DNA from 2 places in the Sporofaciens sp. SGI.106 genome. Region 2 is predicted to be linked to the other one. Evidence: predicted binding sites of a transcription regulator. Region 2 holds the regulator's gene; the other holds the start of a gene.
The links. The regulator Rex, encoded in region 2, represses fermentation and respiration genes when NADH is low (regulators of the CRP and FNR family bind a similar motif). The targets are predictions, from matches to a motif close to ATTGTTAANTANTTAACAAT.
Positions count from the first base shown of each region.

Region 1: the regulator Rex is predicted to act here: its motif matches at 4,227-4,246, upstream of ACQRCC_RS11500 (trans-4-hydroxy-L-proline dehydratase activase).

Region 1 covers NZ_JBNPMZ010000016.1:26,958-34,811, forward strand. Annotated here, with positions in the region: gene ACQRCC_RS11490 (M24 family metallopeptidase) at 1-761, opposite strand, end outside; gene hypD (trans-4-hydroxy-L-proline dehydratase) at 867-3,242, opposite strand; gene ACQRCC_RS11500 (trans-4-hydroxy-L-proline dehydratase activase) at 3,247-4,158, opposite strand; gene ACQRCC_RS11505 (S41 family peptidase) at 4,331-5,530, opposite strand; gene ACQRCC_RS11510 (murein hydrolase activator EnvC family protein) at 5,543-6,712, opposite strand; gene ftsX (permease-like cell division protein FtsX) at 6,783-7,691, opposite strand; gene ftsE (cell division ATP-binding protein FtsE) at 7,681-7,854, opposite strand, start outside.
Region 2 covers NZ_JBNPMZ010000001.1:70,000-77,853, forward strand. Annotated here, with positions in the region: gene ACQRCC_RS00305 (2-isopropylmalate synthase) at 1-1,095, shown strand, start outside; gene ACQRCC_RS00310 (GntR family transcriptional regulator) at 1,131-1,787, shown strand; gene ACQRCC_RS00315 (NADP-dependent isocitrate dehydrogenase) at 1,854-3,050, shown strand; gene ACQRCC_RS00320 (ABC-F family ATP-binding cassette domain-containing protein) at 3,125-5,077, opposite strand; gene ACQRCC_RS00325 (redox-sensing transcriptional repressor Rex) at 5,213-5,860, shown strand; gene ACQRCC_RS00330 (NAD(P)H-hydrate dehydratase) at 5,972-7,468, shown strand; gene alr (alanine racemase) at 7,469-7,854, shown strand, end outside.

The DNA of each region.
Region 1 (7,854 bases), on a different contig from region 2:
TCTTCTGTCATGCGGCGGCAGAGATTATACACCTCTTTCTGCTTCTCATCTGCCTTTCCTACAACAACGGTTCTCGTCATATCAGATAAATAACCTTTATACTGACATCCATAATCCATCAGTACAAAGTCCCCATATTCTATTGCCTTATTTCCCGGAATTCCGTGAAGAAGTGAGGTTCTTGCTCCGGATATCAGGATTCCCCCATACGGCTTCGTATCCGCACCTTCCATTACCATGTAATGTGCCAGCTTCGATGCAAGTTCTTTTTCTGTCACACCTACCCGGATATCTTTCAAAATCAGATCAAATGCTCTCGATGCAATATCACAGGCAATCGTCAGATTTTTGATTTCTTCCGGGGTCTTCACCGCCCGGAATCCTTCAATAACATTCAATGTAGGTACGAACTCCGCCTCAGACTGATCCTGCATGGACTTCCATGCCCCAAAAGTCAGATAATCCTGTTCAAATCCAATCTTTTTCACTTGATTCATTTCTGCACAATGAGCAACTGCCGCCCCAATATTGTAACTAAAACCATTGCGCCAGTCTACAATCTCATAATCCGGGCATTCATAGGATGCCTGTTCTGTATATCTGGGATCCGTAAGAAAATACTGTTTTCCTTTTGTAATAAACAGATAAGAATCCTCACCAGTGTAAGCGCTGATACATCTGACATTCGCAGGCTTGGCCACATAAAAACCATCCAGTCCCTCTTTTTCCATATAAAGTCTTAATTGTTCTATACTTTTCATCTTTTTTACCTCCTGTCTGGGACGGGACGAGGGGGACGGTTCTCTGTCCCACTCTGTCCTTGTAAAAGGACAGAAGGACAGAGAACCGTCCCCTTATCCGCCGTCTTAATTAAAACTCTGTTCTGTTCTGTTAATAATCTCATCCTGCAATGCTTTGCTCAGATTTCTGAAGTGGTCACTATATCCTGCAACACGTACAATCAGATCCTTGTATTCTTCCGGATTCTTCTGAGCGGCAATCAAAGTTTCACGATCAATAACATTGAACTGAATATGATGTCCATCCATATTGAAGTAGGAACGAACCAGATTTGCCATCTGATCCAGTCCTTCTTCTCCTGCCACAACACCCGGAGTAAATTTCTGGTTCAGCAGAGTTCCTCCTGTCATCAGGTGATCCATCTTCGCACAGGATTTAATTACAGCAGTCGGTCCGTTGACATCGGCACCTTTCTCAGGTGAAATACCTTCTGAAACCGGTACATGTGCAAGACGTCCATTTGCACTTGCCAGCAGCACTTCACCGAAGTATACATGACAGGTTGTCGGAAGCATGTTGACACGATATGTTCCTCCAAGCATATTCTTTCTTCCGGTTACCTCACCCTGGTAGAAACGGAATACGCTCTTCATAATATCATCTGCGTAATCATCATCATTACCATATTTTGGTGTATGATTCTTTACAAGATTCAGGATTCTCTCATGTCCTTCAAAATTATCATCCAGCGCCTGCATGAGTTCTTCCATCGTAAATTTCTTCTCGTCATATACATTGTATTTAACTGCAGCCAGACAGTCTGTAATCGTTCCAATACCAACACCCTGAATATATTTTGTGTTGTATCTTGCTCCACCTGCATTGTAGTCCTTTCCTTTTGCAATACAGTCATTTGTAATGATAGAAAGGAACGGTGCCGGCATGTATTCTGCAAAAATCTTCTCGATTACATTACTTCCCTCAATCTTGATATCGATAAAGTATTTCATCTGTTTCTTAAATGCATCGAACAGTTCATCGTAGGTCTTGAATTCTGTAGCATATCCCAGTTTCAATCCCAGCTGTTTGCCTGACACTTTATCAAATCCATTATTTAATGTAAGCTCAAATACTTTCGGAATATTGAAATATCCTGTCAGGATGTATGCTTCATTTCCAAACGCACCTGTTTCGACACATCCGCTGGTTCCACCGCGTCTTGCATCTTCCAGCGACTTTCCTGCATTAAGAAGTTCCTGAATAACAGCCTCTGTATTGTAGAATGCAGGCTGTCCCCATCCTTTACGGGAAATTTCGCAGGCTCTCTTCAAAAACTTCTGTGGTGTCTTACGGCTGATCTGTACATTGGAACTTGGCTGAAGAAGCTTCATTTCATCCATACAGTCAAGAATCAGATAGCTGACTTCGTTGACACCATCTTCTCCTTCCGGTGTAATACCACCGGTATTCAGGTTGGCAAAGTCTGTGTATGTTGAGCTTTCTTTCAGTGTGATTCCTACCTTCGGAGGAGCCGGCTGATTATTGAATTTTACCCAGAGGCATTCCAGCAATTCCAGCGCTTTTTTATTGTCCAGGATTCCAGCCTCTACATCCTTCTCATAGAACGGATTCAAATGCTGATCAAGACGTCCCGGTGAGTACGCATCCCATGGATTCAGTTCTGAAGTTACTCCCAGATGAACGAACCAGTACATCTGAATTGCCTGCCAGTATGTCTCCGGTTTGTGTGCCGGTACTACATCACAGTTTGCTGCAATCTGAAGCAGCTCTTCTTTTCTCTTCGGATCAGCCTCTTTTTCAGCAAGTTCTCTCGCATATGCTGCATAGCGCTCGCCGAGTATCATAATAGCATCGCAGGCTTTAGACATACCACGAAGCTGATTTCTCTTGTCAAATGCTTCCAGGTCGTTCTGGAAATCCAGCGCATCAATTGCTTTCTGGATATCTTCTTTATAGTCCAGAAAACCTTTTTCATAAATTTTAAAAGATCCTACCGTATGTCCCGGTCCTCTCTGTTCCATGAACTCGGTAAAGAGACCTGCTTCATAACAATCTCTCCATTCCTGAGTCATATTCGCAACAATCTTAGAACGTGTAGAACGTTTATCCCAGTAAGGAATGACAACTTCTTCCTGATAACTGTAGTCTTCCTCTTTTACCTTAAAACTGATAAGCTCACGGTCATTCATTACATGCATGTCTTCTACTGTATGGCAGCATAATTCCGGGAAAGTCGGTGCAGCCTGCGGGCTGTCTCCCTTTTCTCCAACGATCAGCTCTCCTTCACCGATATAAAGTGTTTTAGTTGAGAAATAATCATACAGTACCTGTCCTCTTAATTCCGGAATGGACAACTGACCTTCATATTTCTTATAAGTTTCCGTCTCGCTCTTTGCTCTTTCCAGATCAATGTGCGGCTGTGTATTAACACTCAATTCCCGAAGTGCCTGTACACGTTCATTCATACCTCTTTTTCCCATGTCCTTAACCTCCTATTTTTGTGTTGTTGAATCCTGCTTTTTGGAACATTTCCATAAAGTGCTGCATTTCTTCTTTATCCGGCGTGCTTAAAAATTGTCCCTCATATTCCGTCTCAAGTCTTCCATATTTGCTGCTGCCGGTATTGTGGTAAGGCAGAAGATTTACCTGTGCCACATTTATATTATGAGTTTTCAGCCAGTCAATCACTGCCTGCATACTCATATCATCCGCATTCACCCCTTTTATCGTGGGAATTCTGATATAGATACGCCCCTGGTCTTCACTCAGTTTTTCCAGGTTCTCCAGTATCAGACTATTATCAACTCCAACGAATCTCTTATGTACTTCGTTGTCAATTGCCTTTATATCATACAGAAAAGTATTCACATAAGGGAGTATTCTCTTAAAATTCTCGTATGGCGCATACCCACAGGTATCGATCGTCACAGTTATTCCCTGATGATCCAGGGTTTTCACAAGAGCCTCTATGTAATCCATATTCATGCACATTACTTCTCCACCTGATAAGGTAACCCCTCCGCCGGACTGTTCATAAAACATCAGATCCTTTTTCAGCTCTTTGACCAGTTCTTTAACCTCATATTCCTTCCCGGCAATTTCTCTGATATTCAACAGACAATATTCTGTGCAGGTTCCGCACGCCTCACACAATACTCGATCTGTCACCATCTTGCCGTCTTCCAACCGAATCGCTCCATTCGGGCAGGCCTTTTCACAGGTTCTGCATACCACACATTTCTCGCGATTCGTAAGAACCTGCTTATTAAAATTCTGTGTCTCCGGATTGTGACACCACATACATTTCAAAGGACATCCTTTAAAAAAAACACTGGTACGGATCCCATCTCCGTCGTGAATGGAATATTTCTGTATATTGGTAACTAACGGCTTCATTTTGCTCTCCTCTTTGCATTTTAGACCACAGTTTGAACTCTGGTCTAATCATAACATACAAAGCCGAGATTGTCAATACTTTCACATGCCACAAAAAAAGACCGGGAACCTGAAATTTATTATAAAATCTCAAATTCCCAGCCATAGCATTTCCATAACTTTTGATTATTCTTTATAACTGACTTTTGATTATTTCCAAAGCTTTTTCCAACTGATTATCATAATCGGGGCGATTCTCATCCCACTCATACTCCACTTCTTCATCAGGTGTAATCCCCTCGCCATCTATACTTCTTCCTTTGGGCGTAAGATATTCTGCAATAGTCAGTTTCACGCAACTTCCATCTTTCAAATCATAAACCTGCTGGACTACTCCTTTTCCATAAGTCTGTGTGCCGACGATCTGTCCAATTCCATAATCCTGAATAGCGCCCGCATAAATTTCCGATGCACTGGCACTGTTGCCGTCTACAAGAACTACCAGCGGTTTGCGGAATTGATGTTCGTCATCCGAAGTATATTCTTCCACTTTTCCATTCTTATCCTTCACAGATACAATCATTCCCTCCGGAAGCATCTCATCCAGAATATCTACAACTACATCCAGGCTTCCTCCCGGATTTCCCCGGAGATCCACAACGAGTCCCTGTATCCCCTGATTTTCCAGTTCCTCAAGCGCAGTTATATACTGATCTTTTGTAACCGTGCCAAATTCTGACACACCGAGAACTCCAATATTGCCTTCCAATACCCGACTCTCTACTGTATGCGTCTGAATGACCCTTCGTGTAGCCGTCAACGTTATTTCTTTTCCATCCTCACCCCTGAGAACGGTCAGTTCAACCGTTGTTCCTTCTTCTCCCCGGACTTTATTTACAACCTCATTCAAATTCTTATCAAGTATATCCTTACCATCCACTTTATAGAGAATATCCTTTTCTTTTAAGCCCGCCTCTGAAGCTGGCGAATTCTCGTATACCTGAACAATTGTAATCAGACCGGTGGATTTATCCTGACTCATCAACGCACCTATGCCGCAAAACTCACCAGTAATGGCTTCGTTCAATTCTTTTGTTTCTTCTTCATCGTAATATGCAGAATACGGGTCCCCCAAAGCTTCTATATATCCTTTATATAATCCCTCCTGAAGTGCTTCCTCATCCACATCACCACGATAATAGTGATCAATAAGCGTTTTTAGAAGAGTAATTTTCGTTTCTTCTGACTTTCCGATCACTTCGCGGTTTTTCGACTGATTCTCACCTTCAGTTCCTCCTGCAAATTGCATCCCACAGGACAGGATTCCCATTACTAATAATACAGTAAGGGCGCCAAAAAGCGCCCCTTTTATAAATCCTTTATTTTGTTTCATGTCTTCTCCTGCTTACAGATATAATCTCGGGTCTACCGGAGTTCCATCTACATGCACTTCAAAATGAAGATGCGGTCCTGTTGATGCTCCCGTTGAACCTACCGCAGCAATATTCTGTCCACAGCTTACATACTGACCACTGCTTACATAGATTGCACTGCAGTGCTGATATAAAGTTGCAATATCACCATGGTTGATAACTAAATAGTTACCACGCACTGAGTTATATCCAACAGTTGTTACTGTACCGGAAGCCGCCGCATAAATCGGACTGCCTGATGCCGCCGCATAGTCGCGTCCTTTATGATTTGTACTTCCGATTCCTCCCGGAGACTGTCTTCCACCAAACTCACTGCTTATGTATGCGGACGGACACGGATTAATCAAACGCCCATTACCGCTTGCCGGAATAGATGGACCCGCCCCACCGGAACTACTGCTTCCACCACCTGAGCTGCTGCCACCGGAACTGCTTCCCGAACTCGAATTATTCCCTGATGCTGCTGCAGCTGCCTCCTGCTGAAGTCTCCTCTGTCTCTCTGCTTCTTCCTGCAATGCCTTCAGTTTTGCTGCATTCTCACCAATTTCTGCTTCCAGACTACTGATCTCAGCACTTTTGCTTTCAATCAGCTGCTGAACCTCTGTCTGCTTTGACTGAAGCTGATTCTGCATCTCTTCCAGATTTTTTCTTTCTTCCTCCAACACTCTCTGCTGTTCTTCCACGGATTCTACAGTCTTTTGGAACTCTATCAGCATATCTCTGTCATACTCGGAAATCTTGGTAATATACTCGGCATTATTCAAAAAATCTCCAATACTTTTTGACTCAAACAGAATTTCAATAAACTGAGTATTTCCATTTTCGTACATATACTTGATACGCTTTTTCATACTCTCATATTGATTATTTTCATCAATCTGCGCCTGAATCAGTTCTGTTTCTTTCTGATCAATCTCTTCCTGCTTGGTCGCAATATTCTGCTTTGTCTGCTCCATCTCATTAATAATCGTATTCAGTTGATCAGCTAATGCCTTCTTTTCGGACTCCGCTGCGCTCTTCTGCGACTGAAGCTCACTATCCTTCTGCTTTGCCTCATCAATAGTTGTTGCATGAACCTGAAGCACCATGCCAAATGACATCATCAGAACCAGCAAAAAACTCAATAATCTTTTTTTACGCATATCTCTTCTCCCTTTTTATTCTACCCTTACAAATTACTCTATATTCCATTTCTCCCACAAAAACAATCTTCTATACCTTCAGATGTTTGCGGATCGTAAATGTACTTCCTACAAAACCAATTCCCACACCAAGCGCAAGACCAACCGGAAGAAGTGTACGATAAACCTGCATAACCGGAAGGAATTCCATAATATTATTCAGCAAACTGAATTTCGTCATTACGTACTGCACTGCTTTATCATAAGCAAAATATAAAAATACCAACGGAATGATTGCACCGATCAAACCAATCACAAGACCTTCTATAACAAAAGGTGCCCGCACAAAACTATCTTTAGCGCCGATATATTTCATAATTGCAATCTCTTCACGTCTAACCGTAATACCCATGGTTACCGTATTGCTGATCAGGAAAATGGAAACTGCAAGCAATATAGCAATAATCGCAACCGAAACATATCCAATCAGTTTATTAATGCTGGTAAGAGTCTTGGCAACTACATCGGATTTATTTACCTTACGGACACCATCCAGTTTCTCCGCAAAGGCAACAACATCTTTCTGCTTTGCCACATCAGACATGTACACCTCATAGTTGTCAGAATTACCAAGCGGATTATCATCCTTAAATCCATCTGCCAAATCTGCAGACTCTTTAAAATAATCCTCTTTAAATGAATCCCACGCATCATCTGCCGACACATAATTCACTTCATTTACTCCATCATAATTCTTAAGCTCTTCACCAATTTTTTTAATCTGACTCTCAGTCGCATCTTCATCAAAAAATACCGTGATTGCAACTCCTTCTTCTGCTTTCTTAACAATATAATTAAAATTGGTTACGATAGAGAAGAATAATCCAAACAGGAAGATACATGCCGCCATAGTCGCAATAGATGCAACAGAGAACATTTTATTTCTTCCTATGTTCTTAAACCCCTGTTTTGTTGAATATCCGATTGTACTAATCCTCATTTCTATACCCACCTTTTTGCTCGTCGCTGACGATGACACCTTTCTTCATTGTAACTACTCGTTTTTGCATCTCGTTTACAATCTCCTGGTTATGAGTTACAACCAACACTGTCGTTCCCCTTTCATTTGCCTCTTCCAACAATTTCATAATCTCCCATGAATT
Region 2 (7,854 bases):
CGACAGAGTGAATTTTTCTTATACAGCAAGAAGGATAGAGATGCCGTTTATAAGTGTATGGAAAGAGGGTATGAATTCCCGGAAGTGACCAGTTGGATCCGTGCAAGTAAGAAGGATTTTGAACTGGTGAAAGATATCGGTATGAAGGAGACAGGAATTTTGGTAAGCTGTTCCGATTACCATATTTTTTATAAGCTTAAGATGACAAGAAGAGAATGTATGAATCATTACCTCTCCGTTATCCGTGAATGCCTGGAGACGGGAATCAGTCCGAGGTGTCATCTGGAGGATATAACCCGCTCTGATATCTACGGATTTGTAATTCCATTCTGTCTGGAGCTTATGAAACTTCAGGAGGAATATCAGATTCCGGTAAAGATTCGTGTCTGTGATACCATGGGATATGGTGTTAACTATCCGGGAGCTGTGATTCCGAGGTCTATTCCGGGTATTATTTACGGTATTCGTGTACATGCGGGCGTACCAAGTGAACAGATTGAATTCCATGGACATAATGATTTTTATAAGGCAGTCAGCAACTCTACTACAGCATGGCTGTATGGAGCCAGCGGCGTGAACTGTTCCCTCTTCGGAATCGGAGAGCGTACCGGCAATACTCCGCTTGAGGCTATGGTATTTGAGTATGCGCAGCTTCGGGGTACTCTGGATGGAATGGATACCACAGTCATTACAGAGCTGGCAGAGTATTATGAGAAAGAAATCGGTTACACGATTCCATCCAGGACACCGTTTGTCGGAAGGAATTTCAATGTGACAAGAGCAGGAATCCACGCGGATGGTCTTTTGAAAAATGAGGAGATCTACAATGTATTTGATACTGACAAATTCCTGAACCGTCCACCGCTTGTAGCAGTATCCAATACATCAGGACTTGCGGGAATCGCACACTGGATCAATACATATTTTCGCCTTCCACAGGAGAAGCAGGTAGATAAGAATACGGAGCTTGTAGCTATGGTAAAAGCCTGGGTGGATGAGGAATATGAAAGCGGACGAGTTACCGTATTGACAGACGACGAGCTGCTTAAGGTAATTGATGATGCCTGTAAGAAGCTGGGCGTGGAATTGCTGTAGTATCAATTGGGGGAAACTCCGGAAAGAGGCAAATCATGGAAGAATATCAGGATCGCTCACTGAGGGGAAGAGTGTTTCGGAAACTGAGAGAGGATATTTTATCCGGAAAATATAAGGAGCATGAAGAATTAAGGGAAATCTCTATCGGAGAAGAGCTGGGAGTCAGCAGGACGCCGGTCCGGGAAGCATTAAGACAACTGGAGCTGGAAGGACTGGTTACGATCATCCCGAATAAAGGAGCATATGTGACTGGAATTACACCTAAAGATGTGCATGATATTTATACGATCCGCTCCATGCTGGAAGGATTATGCGCACGGTGGGCAACCAGACATATTACTGATGAACAGATTGAGGAACTGGAAGAGATCATACTTTTGTCAGAATTTCATCTGAAAAAAGAAGGAAATGAGAAGGCGAAACAGGTATCCGATCTGGACGGTAAGTTCCACAAGGTACTGTACGAGGCCTCCAACAGCCGTATACTGGAGCATGTTCTATCAGATTTTCACAAGTATGTGCAGATTGCAAGAACAATGTCAGTAGGTGCCAAAGACCGGGCAGAGAAGTCCATAGCAGAGCACCGGGGAATACTGGATGCAATCAAGAGTAAGGATGAGGTTCTGGCCGAGAAACTGGCGAATGAGCATATTATTAAGGTAATGGCAAATCTCCACATGAATGAAGAATAACAATAATTAAGATTTAACAGAGCTTAGAAATTTAGAGTATAGAATATCGAAAAGGAGCTGAAGGCAATGGCAAAGATTAAAATGACAACCCCTATTGTAGAGATGGATGGAGACGAGATGACGAGAATCCTCTGGAAGATGATCAAGGACAATCTTCTGGAACCATTTATTGAACTCAACACAGAGTATTATGATCTGGGACTGGAGCATCGTAACGAGACAAATGATCAGGTAACTATTGATTCTGCCAATGCAACGAAAAAGTATAAAGTGGCAGTAAAATGTGCTACCATCACACCGAATGCTGCACGTATGACGGAGTATAACCTGAAAGAAATGTGGAAGAGCCCGAATGGAACCATCCGTGCTATACTGGATGGAACCGTATTCCGTGCACCGATCGTTGTAAAAGGAATTGAGCCTTGCGTTAAGAACTGGAAGAAGCCGATTACCATTGCAAGACATGCATACGGTGATGTTTATAAAAACACCGAGATGAAGATTCCGGGACCTGGAAAGGTAGAACTGGTCTATACTGCCGAAGATGGAACAGAGACAAGAGAACTCGTACATAATTACGCAGGACCGGGCGTGGCACAGGGCATGCATAATCTGTGTGATTCCATCGAAAGTTTCGCAAGAAGCTGCTTCAACTATGCACTGGATACAAAGCAGGATCTCTGGTTTGCTACCAAAGACACTATTTCTAAAAAATATGACCACACATTCAAGGATATTTTCCAGGAAATCTTTGATGCGGAATATAAAGAAAAATTTGATGCGGCTGGTATTACATATTTCTATACTCTGATCGATGATGCCGTTGCACGTGTAATGAAATCCGAGGGCGGTTACATCTGGGCATGTAAGAATTACGACGGGGATGTAATGAGTGACATGGTATCATCTGCATTTGGTTCTCTTGCCATGATGACTTCCGTACTGGTGTCACCGGACGGATATTATGAGTATGAGGCTGCTCACGGAACCGTACAGCGCCACTATTACAAACATTTGAAGGGAGAGGAAACCTCCACGAACTCAGTTGCAACCATATTCGCATGGACAGGAGCTCTAAGAAAACGTGGTGAGTTGGATGGAAATGCAGAGCTGATGGCGTTTGCAGACCGTCTGGAGAAAGCTACCATTGACACGATCGAAGGTGGCGAGATGACAAAGGATCTGGCGCTGATCACAACGATGGAGAATCCGACGGTGCTGAACAGTGAGGAGTTTATTAAGGCAATTGCGAAAAGATTGTAAGTTAATTGGGGACGTAGCAAAATGCATTTTGCTACGTCCCCAATTAACATTTGCGGTGTACCTTTTTGTTCAGTTTACTCTGCAAGTTCCTCCCAGCGTTCATAAAGCTCAGCCAGTTCATCGGCGATCGCTGCTTTTTCCTGTGCCAGTTCCTGACACCGGACGGAATTAGTGTATACCTCTTCCTGAGCCATTAGTTCATCAATTTCAACATCCCGTTCTTCCAGTTCGGTGATCCGGTTTTCTGTCTTTTTCAGATCGTTCAGGCGTTTTCGTTCTTTCGCCTGCTGTTCTTTTTGTTCCTGCCAGCTCAGCTTGGATTCGGATACGGCAGAAGTGGAGGGATTGGTTGCAGTGACAGCGGCTCTTTTTCCTGAAATACTGGATTCGGAAATGGTCTGACCGGCATAGGCGGCGGTCAGTTCTTCTTTTTTCTCCAGATAGTAATCGTAATTTCCTATATAATTTACAAAGGTCTGGTTCACCAGATCCAGAATTCGTGAGGCGGTCTGGTTGATGAAATAACGGTCGTGGGAAACGTATAACACGGTGCCGGTGTAATCGTTGAGGGCTTTTTCCAGTATTTCTTTGGAAGCTATATCAAGGTGGTTGGTAGGCTCATCCAGAATCAGAAAATTCGCTTCTGAGAGCATGAGTTTTGCAAGAGATACCCGACCTCTTTCTCCACCGCTCAAATCCCCGATCAGTTTAAAGACGTCGTCGCCTGTAAACAGAAATGCTGCCAGCATATTACGAATCTGGGTGTTGGTAAGAGAGGGGTAATCATCGGATATTTCCTCAAAAATGGTCTTGTCCATGTGAAGGACGTGATGCTCCTGGTCGTAATATCCGATTTTGACGTTCGTTCCCAGGGTAAATGTACCGCTGTCTGCCGGAAGTACCTGATTCAGTATCTTGAGCAGTGTGGTCTTTCCCGTTCCATTATCACCGATTATTGCTACGTGTTCCCCGCGTTTAATCTCGAAGCTTATATTGGAAAATAATGTCTGCGGCGGAAAGGATTTGCTCAAATTCTCTACAGAGAGTACATCATTACCGCTTACACAGGAAGGCTCAAGTGTCAGGTGGATTTCACTGTGGATTTCTGCAGGTTTCTCCACCAGAGTCATTTTGTTCAGCATTTTTTCACGGCTTTCTGCCCGCTTAATAGATTTTTCCCGATTGAAGGAGCGCAGTTTTTCGATGACGGCTTCCTGATGTTTGATTTCCTGCTGCTGGTTTAAATATTCTTTCAGTCTGGCATCCCGGATCATCTGTTTCTTCTGTGCGAAGGCTGTGTAATTTCCGGGGAACATCATGATATTTCCCAGTTCGATTTCAATGACCTTTGTTACGACACGGTCCAGAAAATAACGGTCATGGGATACAATGAGAACGGCGCCCGGGTAATTCAGAAGATAAGTCTCCAGCCATGCAATAGAATTCAGATCCAGGTGGTTGGTAGGCTCGTCCAGAAGAAGGACATCCGGGCGTGTCAGCAATAATTTACCCAGCGCGACACGGGTCTTCTGACCGCCGGAGAGGGTGTCGACCGGTTTCCCAAATTCAGACTCTTCAAATCCCAGTCCTTTCAGTACTCCGGTAATCTCGCTTTCGTAAGCGTATCCATTTTCCCGCTCAAAGGTATCTGTCAGCCGATGATAGGTGGTAAGTCTGTCTTCCAGCTCCTGTCCGGACAGAGATGATAATTCCTCTTCAATAGAGCGGATCTGACGCTCCATCTCGATGACATCTGCCTTGGCAGTTTTTACTTCTTCGTAAATCGTATGACCGGTAGTGACTTCCTGGTGCTGGGACAGATATCCGAGAGTCTTTCCTTTGGCAAGAGTGACAGAACCGTCATCCAGGGAAAGTTCCCCCACGATCATCTTAAGAATCGTGGATTTGCCGGCACCATTGAGACCCACCAGTGCTGCTTTTTCGTGTTCTTCTATATGAAAAGAGCCATGTTTTACAATGACTTCTTCTCCAAAAGCTTTTTTGATGTTATGGCATGATAAAATCATGGCATGACCTCCTAAACCTAGTATTACTCACAATAATTATAACGAAATTTATGCAAAATACAACTAAAAGTTTGACTTTGAGTTGACAATTCTATATAATATTATGAAGAGAAACAAATCGGGAAGGTGAGACTAGTGGAAGAAAGAGAAATTTCTCAGGCTGTAATACGAAGACTTCCAAGATACTATCGCTATTTGGGCGAGTTGCTTGAAAATGGTGTAGAACGTATTTCCTCAAATGAGCTGAGTAAGCAGATGAAGGTGACGGCATCCCAGATTCGACAGGATCTGAATAATTTTGGTGGATTTGGACAACAGGGATACGGATATAATGTAAAATATTTATACACGGAGATCGGGAAAATCCTGGGGCTTGAGAAGAACCATAATATGATTATTATCGGAGCCGGTAACCTGGGACAGGCTCTGGCAAATTATGCGGCATTTGAAAAGAGAGGATTTGTTCTGAAAGGGATATTTGATGTAAATCCTACCCTTGCAGGTGTGTCCATTCGTGGTGTTCCGATTCGAATGATGAGTGAATTGAGAGAGTTTATAGGCAAAAATGATATTGAGATTGCCGCACTTACTATACCGAAGGCAAAAGCGATTGACGTTGCAAATGAACTGGTAGAGCATGGAGTCAGAGCAATCTGGAACTTTGCTCATACAGATTTGAATCTGCCGGAACATGTCATTGTTGAAAATGTTCATCTGTCAGAGAGTCTGATGAGGTTATCCTATAATATCAGCCGATATAACGAGGAGCATAAAACAGAATAGAGTGAGTCTTGAAACGAAAGTGGGACGTGTAATGTCGGTCTGTGCTGTGCAGGCTTTCTTTACACGTCTTTTGCGTATAGTCAGGCTGAAAATAAGAGGAGGAAAAGAGATATGATATATTTACCGGATGGAAATCAGATGAAGGAGGCGGACCGCCACACCATCTGTGATCTTGGGATTCCATCTCTGGAACTGATGGAGCATGCAGCAAGAGCCTGTGTGGAAGTTATGGAAGATCGAAAAACAGATCTGTCAGATGTGTGCATTGTGTGTGGCTCCGGCAATAATGGTGGAGATGGATTTGCGATTGCAAGGATGCTGCTGGAGAAAGGATATTCTGTTAAGGCGGTTCTGGCGGGACGCATGGAGAGCAGGACCCCGGAGACAGTGTATCAGATGGATTTGTTTGAAAAAGCAGGAGGAACAGTCAGTGAATGGAAATCCGGAAAATATAGTGTCATAGTAGACGCCTTATTTGGCGTAGGATTGAATAGAGATATAGAGGGAAGATATGGCGAGTTGATTGAAGAGATGAATCAGGCAGAGGCAGTCAGGTTTGCCGTGGATGTGCCGTCGGGAATCAGTGCGGCAGACGGAAGAATACTGGGGCATGCATTTCATGCAGATGTGACAGTAACCTTTCAGAGGGGAAAACTGGGGCTCTATATGGATCCGGGACGGCAGATGGCCGGTGAGGTAATCGTAACGGATATCGGTATCAATACAGAATGCCTGGATGAGGATATTCATACAGTCTGTGCCCTGGAGGAGAAGGATATTAAGAAAATGATGCCGGAGCGCAGGGAAGATTCCCATAAAGGAACCTATGGAAGATTGCTTGTGATTGCAGGCAGTAAGGGGATGGCGGGAGCAGCCTGGCTGAATGCATATGCGGCATATATGACAGGCGCCGGACTGGTGCAGATCTACACGGCAGAAGAAAATCGAATGATTCTTCAGCAGCTCCTTCCGGAAGCAATTATAACGACTTATGATTTGTTCGATGAGAGAGAGTTAATTTCCCTGCTCCGATGGGCAGATACAGTTGTCATCGGTTCCGGAATCGGGACGACAGATCTGGCGAAAAAGCTTCTGCGCACTACCCTGGAGTATGTGGCTGTTCCATGTGTGATTGATGCGGATGGACTGAATCTACTGGCAGAAAATCCAAAATATATGAAAGATCTGAGGGAAAACCAATTTGTATTTACTCCACATATGAAAGAAATGTCCAGGATTTTAAAGAAACCGGTATCGGAACTCAGGGAGAATAAAAGAGAAATGTTGGAGGAGTTTGTGAAAAACTATCCGGTCACCTGTGTGCTGAAGGATGCCCGAACTCTCACGGCATGTGAGGGAAGGCACACGGCTTTGAACCTCTCAGGTAATGCTGCCATGGCAAAGGCAGGCTCGGGAGATGTTCTTGCCGGCATTATCGGAGGACTCCTTTCACAGGGCACAGATGTTTATGAGGCAGGTGTCCTGGGCGCATATCTCCATGGATTGGCCGGGGATGCGGCCAGAAAGCAAAAAGGGGCATACAGCGTGCTGGCGCGGGATCTGGCGGAGAATCTGGCAGTAGTTTTGAGAAAATTGGAGGAGGATTAAATGAAGAAATATAGCAGAGTTTGTGCAAGAGTGAATCTGGATGCCATAGAATATAATATGGAAATGATGAGGCGAAACCTGCATCCGGATACGAAGATGATCGCAGTAGTGAAAACGGATGCTTATGGACACGGTGCTGTTCAGGTTGGAAGAATACTGGAACCCAGGGATTATGTCTGGGGATACGCGGTGGCAACCGCAGACGAGGCGCTTTTTATGAGAGAGCATGATCTTATGAAGCCGATTCTGGTACTGGGATGTGTCTTCCCGGAACAGCGCAGGGATATGATCGAACGAAATATCCGGGTAACCTGTTATACGGAAGAGATGGCACAGGATTTATCGAATCTTGCAGTGGAAATGGGAAAGAAAGCATATGTGCATAT